DNA from 2 places in the Paenibacillus apis genome. Region 2 is predicted to be linked to the other one. Evidence: riboswitches for the same ligand, from Rfam matches in the RefSeq annotation. Region 2 holds a riboswitch; the other holds the start of a gene.
What was found. Region 2 has a riboswitch for cyclic di-AMP ahead of KI362_RS24460 (C40 family peptidase). Riboswitches for the same ligand answer to the same signal wherever they lie in the genome.
Positions count from the first base shown of each region.

Region 1 (4,907 bases), on a different contig from region 2:
TAATGCTACAATGGATTGCAGAATCAAGCTTAGCTATCGCTACGCTAATTGCAAAGGGGAGCATGACCATGAATAAAATTGTTAAGACTTTAACGATTGCCGGAAGTGATTCCAGCGGTGGTGCAGGAATACAGGCGGATCTGAAAACATTCGAGGAGTATGGCACCTACGGTTTCAGCGCCTTGACGACGATCGTAACCATGGATCCAGACCGGGACTGGAACCACAGTGTGTATCCGATAGAGGCGTCACTGGTTGCGGAGCAGCTCAAGACCGTGTTTGCCGGAGGCCCTGTTGACGCAATGAAGACAGGAATGCTGGGCAGCGTAGCTATTACTGAAGTCGTTAAAAGCTGCATTGAACAAAACAAGCAAAAAAATGTTGTGATTGATCCGGTAATGGTATGCAAAGGGGAAGATGAAGTACTCAACCCTGAGAGTGCAGATGCAATCCGGGATTTGTTGCTTCCGCTCGCTACGGTTGTTACACCAAACTTGTTCGAGGCAGGCGTGCTGTCCGGCAAGGGAAGACTGGTTAATCTCAATGATATGAGGGAAGCTGCCAAGCTTATCCATGATCGTGGCGCTGCGAATGTTGTTATAAAGGGCGGAAAGGCACTTGAAGGCGACAAAGCGATCGATCTGTTCTATGATGGCACAGAATATGTCATATTCGAGACAGAAAAGATCGAGCCTGCTCATAATCACGGGGCGGGTTGCACATTTGCCGCAGGCGTTACAGGCGGGCTTGCTCAGGGGTTGTCCGTAAAAGAGGCTGTTGCTAAAGCCAAGGATTTTGTCACGGCGGCGATTAGAGCAGGTTATGCATTCAATGAATATGTCGGGCCGGTATTCCACGGCGGGTACCGTCTGAATCAAAAATAATATCTTGATTTTTAGAGGGTGTCCCCAAATTCTGTACACCCTTAATAACAAAATAGAGTGATATTTATATAGAAACCAAGGAGTATAGCGGCCTTCTCTCGCTTGACTCCTTGGTTTCTTGTGTCCACTGCGGCTTTTTGATCAATGGGGAGCGAGAGGAAGCCGCCCGCCAATAATTTTAGTGCTTATCGGCAATTGTTTCGCAATCCACGGTGTAACCTCACATTGAAAAAGGGGCCCTGACCATCTACGTCTTTGTGACACCCTCTTTCTTCTGTTTCCATAGAAAAACGAATCAAATGCAGGATAAACCGAGATAATAAAAGCGCCATAATCAAGTAAGCGCTTCCCTGATTAAAAAGTAATTAAATCTGAATTTTCATGTCATTTTCAAGGATTTACATTATCAGGCCATAGGAGTAATATCACTCTTGGATTCGATATCTGATTCGCTGAATTTCCTCGTCACGGCGGGGAAAACGGGGGAACCGAATGCGCCTTGAGCGGAATGATTTTTATTCTGTAAGGTGCGTGGGGTGAATCCGCGGAAGCTATCAACCGGAGATTTAATGTACGGCAGGCAACCGCGGAGGGGTGACTCTCACTACCCTAATCCGACAGCTAACCTCGTAAGCGTTGTTCGAGAGAGGATGATACTGTGACCAGTTCATATGGCCGCAGAGGTTCTTTCCTCTGCGGTTTTTTGCTGCGTAAATACAAGACCAACCGGACAATCAGCCTCAATCCGAGATTTTATTCTAATTCTTGGTGGTGTTGCATCTATGTTTACACTCTTCAAACGTGTCTTAATCGGTCAGCCTTTAAAATCGAAAGACCTTGGTGAGCAGAAGCTGAATAAGACGAAGGCTCTTGCGATCCTGTCCTCTGATGCGCTCTCTTCCGTAGCGTATGGACCGGAACAGATTCTGCTGGTATTGATGGCCTTGGGGGCGGCGGCATACTGGTTGTCTATTCCGATTGCGGTTGGCATTTTGGTGTTGCTTGTTGCGCTTGTCCTGTCTTACAGACAAATTATCTTCGCTTACCCTCATGGCGGCGGGGCCTATGTAGTATCCAAAGAGAATCTTGGAGTCAATTCCGGTCTTCTTGCGGGGGGCTCTTTGCTTGTCGATTATATTTTGACTGTCGCAGTAAGTATTTCGGCGGGTACGGATGCGATTACTTCAGCATTTCCATCTCTGCACGGGTATAATGTTCTGATCGCGTGCCTCTTGGTCGTACTAATCACGATTTTGAATCTTCGGGGGCTTACCGAGTCCGCTTCGGTGCTGGCCTATCCGGTATATTTGTTCGTCGCTATTTTGTTTCTAACAATCGCAGTCGGTCTCTATAAGGTGCTGACAGGCCAGATCTCTCCGGAGCTTCACACATCCTTTGGCACGCCGATAGCCGGGCTTAGTCTATTCCTGCTGCTAAGGGCGTTTGCTTCAGGCAGTTCTGCCTTGACGGGAGTAGAGGCGATCTCGAACGCTATTCCAAACTTCAAGTCTCCGGCCCCGAGCAATGCGGCCAAGACACTTGCTGCTATGGGGATTTTACTGGCCATCCTCTTTTCGGGAATTGTATTTCTAGCTTATTACTATGGGATCTCTCCAAAGACAGAGGAGACGGTTGTATCCCAGATTGCCTCTGCTACTTTTGGGCGGGGAATCATGTATTATATTATTCAAGGGATTACGGCGATGATTCTGGTTCTTGCAGCTAACACGGGGTATTCGGCTTTTCCGCTGTTGGCAGTCAATCTGGCAAAAGACAAATACATCGCCAGAATGTTCACGGTAAGAGGAGACAGACTGGGCTATTCGAATGGAATTCTGTTTCTTGCAACCGCGTCGATCCTGCTGATTATTATGTTTAAAGGCCAAACCGAGCATCTGATTCCGCTCTATGCGGTAGGTGTGTTTATTCCGTTTACCTTGGCTCAAACCGGCATGCTTGTGAAATGGCTCCGCGAGAAGCCTGCGGGCTGGAGAGTCAAGCTGACGATTAATGCCATCGGGGCTGCAATCAGCTTTCTTGTTATGATAATATTTTTCATCACCAAGTTTCCACAGGTATGGCCGGTGCTGATTTTTCTGCCGCTCATCGTCCTGTTCTTTCGCAGTATTCATAAGCATTATGAGGATGTCGGGGACCAGCTTCGGATCAGTTCCTGTGAGCCTCATAAACCGATTGAGGGGAATGTGTTCGTTATTCCGGTTGCAGGGATTACGCATGTGGTAGAGAATACACTGAATTATGCAAAATCGCTCCATCCGGATCAAATCATTGCGGTATACGTTGCCTTTGATAAGGAAAGCGAAAAAGGGTTTGAAGAAAAATGGAGCCACTGGCAGCCTGATGTTCGCCTGGTGACGCTATACTCCCAATATCGAAGCATTATCCAGCCGTTAACCAAGTTTGTCGATACTGTGGAATACAAGGCCAAGGAGTCGAACTTTCAGGTTACAGTTCTGATCCCGCAGTTTATTCCGAAGAAACGATGGCATAATGCGCTTCACAATCAGTCCAGCTTGTTGATCCGGGCGTTCCTGTTGTATCGGAGAGACCTGATTGTAACGACGGTTCCATATCATTTCAAAAAGTAAACAAGGAGTTATTGAAAATGAAATTCATGTTTATTTCCGATATCCATGGTTCGCTATATTGGCTGAATAAGGCGCTTGAGCAGGTAGAGCTGGAGAAGCCCGACCGGATCATTTTGCTTGGAGATTATATGTATCACGGCCCTCGGAACCCGTTGCCGGAGCAATATGCCCCTGCACAGGTAGCTGATCGTCTCAATCAGTATAAGGACCGGATTCTTGCGCTGCGGGGTAATTGCGATGCTGAGGTGGACCAGATGCTGCTGCAATTTCCGATGATGGGCGATCATGTACAGATCTATGATCAGGGGCGGCGGATTTTTGCTTCTCACGGTCATATTCACAGCATGGACAATCTGCCTTCTCTCGAAGCAGGCAGCATCTTTATTCAGGGACATACGCATATTCCTGTAGCAGAGGAGCGGGAAGGCATATATTTGCTTAACCCAGGCTCTATCTCACTTCCCAAGGAGCAATGGCCTCATTCCTACGGCCTGATGGAAGCTGATGAATTTAAGGTGCTGGACTTTAATGGGAATATCCTCAAAGAGATTTCCCTGAACTGAAATAATTCCGTTGAGACATCCCTTCAAACAAGGTATCATGGATGAAGAAATATCGACGGAGGGATTATGGGAATGACAATTCAGCCAGGGCTGCCAAAGCCGGAAGCGATTATCTTTGATATGGATGGAACTTTGTTTAAGACGGAAACCTTGCTCATACCGGTGCATCATCAGGTGTTTGAGCAGTTAAGGCTGGAGAAGCTCTATGAAGGAGCGACGCCCCCTGAGGAGCTCATGCTTAGTTGTCTCGGAATGCTGCTGGAGGATATTTGGAAAAAGGTGATTCCGGATAGCAGCGAGGCGGTTCATCGACGGGCTGATGAACTGCTGCTTGAATTTGAGCTTGCCGGCTTAAAGACTCATCCGACCGAGCTCTATCCAGGCGTGGCCGATACATTAACCAAGCTCAAACAGCGGGGAGTTCGGTTGTTTGTTGCGAGCAATGGTCTTGAGCATTACGTAAATGGCGTTGCGGAAGCACATGGCATAGCGGATTTATTTGAAGGCTTGTACAGTGCCGGCCAATATCAGACGGCATCCAAGACCGAACTGGTCAAGCTGCTGCTGGACCGCCATGGCGTGGACCGGGCATGGATGGTTGGGGACCGTTCGTCCGATGTGGAGGCAGGCAAGCAAAATCACCAGACGGTGATTGGCTGCGCCTACGCCGGCTTTGGTCATGATCATGAGTTGGAGGGATCCGATATTTTGATCTCATCCTTTGAAGAATTGCTTGAGTTGTATGAGCAGTCTCATCTATAGCAGAGAGTTCGAATAAGCCGCTCCCTTCAAGAAGAAGAAGGGGCGGCTTTTCTGTTATATAACCACAAGGCGTACTCCAACGGCTTGAT
Region 1 covers NZ_BORS01000007.1:72,791-77,697, reverse strand. Annotated here, with positions in the region: gene thiD (bifunctional hydroxymethylpyrimidine kinase/phosphomethylpyrimidine kinase) at 69-884, shown strand; cyclic di-AMP (ydaO/yuaA leader) riboswitch at 1,325-1,536, shown strand; gene KI362_RS11620 (APC family permease) at 1,667-3,493, shown strand; gene yfcE (phosphodiesterase) at 3,511-4,056, shown strand; gene KI362_RS11610 (HAD family hydrolase) at 4,129-4,818, shown strand; gene KI362_RS11605 (YheC/YheD family endospore coat-associated protein) at 4,845-4,907, opposite strand, start outside.
Region 1: linked by a shared signal. The riboswitch ahead of KI362_RS11620 (APC family permease) and the one ahead of KI362_RS24460 (C40 family peptidase) in region 2 are both predicted to bind cyclic di-AMP.

Region 2 (4,907 bases):
TCCGGAAGAAGGCAACGGGGCGGGCGGGATGGAGTATCCGACCTTAATAACCGCATTCGGCGCATCCAGCGATTCCCCCAGCTATGATGAGCTGGAGCGCACAGTTATCCATGAGATTGGGCATCAATTTTTCTACGGAATGGTCGCAAGCAATGAATTTGAAGAGGCCTGGCTGGATGAAGCCTTTACCTCCTATGCGGAGGATAAGCTAATGGAGCAGGAATTCGGCATTCAAGCCAACCTGCCTGTTCAGTCCGCTATCATTACTTCGCCCGTATCCCTTACCGAAGTAGCTTGGAAGTACGGATCGGGAGACAATTACGCTAAAAATGTATATTATCGCGGCAAGCTGATTCTGCTCGATATTGAGCGTCAGGTCGGGGCGAAGACGATGAAGCGAATCATGTACAGCTATAGCACCAAATATCGCTTCAAGCATCCGACTACGGCCGACTTTGAACGGATTGTTGAGCAGACAACCGGACGAAGCTGGAAGAGTTATTTCAAGCAATATGTATACAACGGCGGGATGGCTGATTTTGCCGTGGAGAATATTCAGGTGCAGGAGATCGCATCTAAGGAAGGAACGCCTTTGTACGAATCGGTTGTTACCATCCGGCAGCTGGGCAGCGATGCATCCAAGATTCCTCTGCTGTTCAGCTTTAAAGACGGGCATACGGAGAAAAAGGTCTGGAACGGGGAAGGCGAACAGATCGAGCTGAAGCTTCAATATAAGGAGCCGATCGATTTTGTTCAGATTGATCCAGACTATACTCTGGTGCTGGAGAACAAGCATATCAACAATTATCTCAAACACGAGATCCAGGAACCGGTTGAGACTCGGACCACCTTAAGTGCTGTGAAATTACTCGAGTCATTGCTTGGGCTGCTTGTATGGTAAGGGAATCACCGAATTACCCTTGGGAGGGAAATGCTATGACCTATGTTAAACAAGGATGGGGACTTGTCCGAAGCCAGTTTCCCTCTGTCATCATCCTGTTTCTATATCAGCTGCTATGGGGCTTCTTTCTTTACCGGATTGTAAATATGGCGGTTATCGCCGTGTTATCCCGGTATCCCGATCCTCCGCCGACCGAGATCAGCCGTCTGCTGTACGGGTTAGAGGCACAGCTTGAGCTGCAGCATAATGCTGCTGTTCATCAATATCTGTGGATACTCCTTGGCATGATTGCCATACGGCTGCTGCTCAGTCCCCTGCTGGAATCCGGCATACTCTACGGACTGCTCCCGCAGGATTCCCGAAAGAGCGGTCTTCCCTTCTTCCGGGGAATGAAGGAATTCTGGAGGCCCGTGGCCCTCTTTTACTTGCTGGAGCTGGCGCTCTTGTCCCTTCCCTTCTTCTGGATCGGACCACGGCTGCTTGATCAATTGCCGTCACTTATCCGTGAAAGCAATCACTTCACCTCTCTTCTACTTATTAGCGGATATTTGTTGATCTATTTGATCTATGGCTGGCTAATTCATCAAGTTCTCCTGTTCATCAAATTCGGGTACCTCTTCAAAGCCGGACTCTGGACGTCTGTGCTGATCTGCTTCCGACACATGCTCCAGGGCATCTTGATCGCAATCGTGCTTGGCAGCCTAACGCTAGGCATATTCCTGGTGTTCGGCCTGTTCTCCTGGATCTTTACCGGGATACTGGCTCTTGTCCTACAGCAAACCTATCCTTTTATCCGAAGTCTCTTCCAAGTCTGGAATGTAACCTCTCAATATCGGCTCTGGCATACTAGGTCACAGAAAGGTTAAAAAAAATTTACTTTTTAAAAACCCTTGCCCCTCAAGGCCTCCGAGTGATTTCGGAGGCCTTGAATGCCGCTTGGGCCTATAAATCTTGCGATTTAGCCATTGCCAAAATATACTTGCCTTTGCTACAATAGCAACAGAGCAAATTCAGTAACAGTTTTGTCATTATTATTGTCATCCTTGGCAGGGATCTTCCTCCAGATGTCGAAATAATATTGCGACAGAAGAAAATCGAGCCGAATTCCCTTCACGGGGAACGGGGGAACCACTTTGGGTGAATTGATCTCGTAACAGAGGGATCATAGGGAGACCTTCAACCGAATCCTTAAGCTAACCTCGTAGGCAGTGGAAGGAGTTTTACCTTGAAGAAGCAACTCACAGCAGCAGCGGTAAGTTTAGCTATCATGTTTACACTCGGGGCTGGCAGCGCTTTCGCGGATTCCAAGCTGGATTCCGCTATCGACGAAGGCCTCGGCAGTAAATACGTCTCTGGTGGTACAACTACCAGCGGCTTTGACTGCTCCGGATTCACCATGTTTGTCTTCTCCAAGATCGGCATTAAGCTGCCGCATCAATCCGCTTCCCAATACAAGATGGGAACGGCTGTAGAAAAGGATGAGCTGATCGTTGGCGATCTGGTGTTTTTCAACACCTCAGGTAAGGGAGTATCCCATGTTGGGGTATATGTAGGGGACGGTAAGTTCGCTCATGCTTCTTCCTCCAAGGGCGTTATCATCAGCAAGCTGAGCGAAAGCTACTACGTGAAACGTTATGTTGGTGCTAAGCGCATTATGAGTACGGATAAGTACGAAGAAGTAACCAGTGAAAATACTACGGATCATGACGATGTAGAATAAGTCGAACGAGGCCCGCAGGAATTCTTAATGAATTCACTGCGGGTCTTTTTTATTCACTTAAGACTATTTACCCTGTTTCCGGCTGGCTTAACCAGTTCTAATTGACCTTTTTTAGCCAGTTTTTATGATAAGCTTGCCAAGACTGGATAGGCTTTGGTAGAATAACTTAGGCAATAGTAACAACTTTGTAATCATTGCAGTAACCATTGCAGCTACGTCGTTCTTTTCGGGTGCAGACTACTAAGAACAGCCGAATTCCCGGCACCCGGGAAACGGGGGAACCACTTTGGGTGAATTGATCTATACATAAGAGATCATAGGGAACCTTCAACCGAATCCTTAAGCTAACCTCGCAGGCCTTGGAAGGAGCATTTACATCTTGAGAAAAGCAATCATTGCAGCCGCAACAAGCCTGACCGTATTGTTCACCATGGGAACGGGAAGCGCTCTTGCCGGAGAATCCACACTGACCAGTGTCGTCAATTCAGTCTATGGCACACCGTACAAATACGGTGGAGTTACCACTACCGGCTTTGATTGTTCCGGATTTACACGGTACGTCTTTAAGAAGCTTGGTATTGATCTGGCTCGGGTCTCGTCTGCCCAATACAAACAGGGCACAGCCGTAGCCAAAAGCCAGCTGCAGGCAGGCGATCTGGTCTTCTTTAATACGTCGGGCACAAGCGGCCGGGTCACCCATGTAGGAATTTACCTTGGAGACGGGGAATTCGCTCATGCCTCATCATCAAATGGAATCAAGATCGATAGTCTGGACAGTTCTTATTACAAAAACCGTTATGTCGGAGCAAAGCGGATCCTCAGCAAATATACTTATGCCAAGTATGCTGTAGAAGCCTAATGATGTTCATCCTGCCGCAGCGATTCTTGCCGGAATCGACTGCGGTATTTTTATTGCTACATTCATTAAACGCAAGAATTCTCAAAAAGGTTACTTGCTATATCCTATTTTTTATTTATGAGCTTACCTTACCCTTCATATACCCATACTCTGGAAAACAAAACAACCGAAAACGCCTTTACAAGCGACCCATTTCCCGTTAGAGTGAGTTTAAAAAGGAATGGGACCCACTCCTGTCGAAGATATATTCTCTATCGCTAAAGGAGGCGCAAAGATGGAACAACCTGCCGTACCATTTCGTGTTGTACCAATGGAAGAAAGCCATGGGGCCGATATTTGTACCTGGAAATATGATTCCCCTTATGATGTGTATAGCTGGCTCCCTTGGGAGCAGATGAAAGCGCTTGATGTAGAGTTCGGCAACCCCACGCTCCGCGCCCAGCAATACGTCTCTTTACTGAATCCGCAAGATGAGCTTGCCGGGTTTGCTCAATATTTTCCCATGGAGGGCGTCACCAGGCTCGGAGTAGGTATGAGGCCGAACCTGTGCGGTCATGGTCTGGGCAAAGACTTCGTCAAGGTGATTGTCGCCGAAGCCAAGCGGAGAAAGCCGCAGGATGTGATCGATCTGGAAGTGCTGACCTGGAATACCCGGGCCATTCGCGCTTACCAGAAGTCCGGGTTTGTGATTACAGACCTTTATGAGAAGATGACTCCGGGAGGAATCTCCAAACCCTATTACTGCATGGTATATCGCGGATAACCTCATTATGCTATCTGCTGTGATCAAGATCACGATTTGTTGGTGTTTTTTTTGGAAATCAACCAAATTCGTTACTTTTTTTGACACAAAAGCTATGATCAGCTGTGATGTTCCGTTATAATGGAAGGAGCAGCTTACATAGAAGGGACGAATTGGAATGCAAAAGTGGATCATGAGCGGATTACTTGCGGTGGCTTGCATCTTTGCGGCCGCGCTTATGTTTACCTTGCCAGGCCGGGATCAAGTCGCCCAGGAAGAGAAGCCTCAAATGCCGGCCGTTACGCTGAATGCAGAGCAAGCCGAGACGATCGTTAATAATAACTGTATCGCTTGTCATGGAGATCAGCTTCAAGGTGCAAATGCTCCTGAACTGGCTCATATCGGCTCCACACTATCTGCAGATCAACTGTACAGTATTATTACGAAGGGTAAGGGCGGTGGGATGATGCCTGCCTTCAAGGATAAGCTGAAGGAAGAGGAAATTGCCAACGTAGCTTTATGGCTGTCAGAGAAAAAATAGCTCGCACATAAATACGCCCGCCGGATAACGTATCCTGGCGGGCGTTCATCTTGCAGATCATGGAGAAGGGCAAAGCGGACTAGCCAGCCGTACGCTCCCGTTCAAATGCCTCATTATATTGATGCGCTTCCTTAATATCCAACG
Region 2 covers NZ_BORS01000030.1:4,293-9,199, forward strand. Annotated here, with positions in the region: gene KI362_RS24445 (M1 family metallopeptidase) at 1-901, shown strand, start outside; gene KI362_RS24450 (hypothetical protein) at 937-1,767, shown strand; cyclic di-AMP (ydaO/yuaA leader) riboswitch at 1,989-2,124, shown strand; gene KI362_RS24455 (C40 family peptidase) at 2,127-2,621, shown strand; cyclic di-AMP (ydaO/yuaA leader) riboswitch at 2,860-2,995, shown strand; gene KI362_RS24460 (C40 family peptidase) at 3,001-3,480, shown strand; gene KI362_RS24465 (GNAT family N-acetyltransferase) at 3,755-4,243, shown strand; gene KI362_RS24470 (c-type cytochrome) at 4,401-4,763, shown strand; gene KI362_RS24475 (4a-hydroxytetrahydrobiopterin dehydratase) at 4,843-4,907, opposite strand, start outside.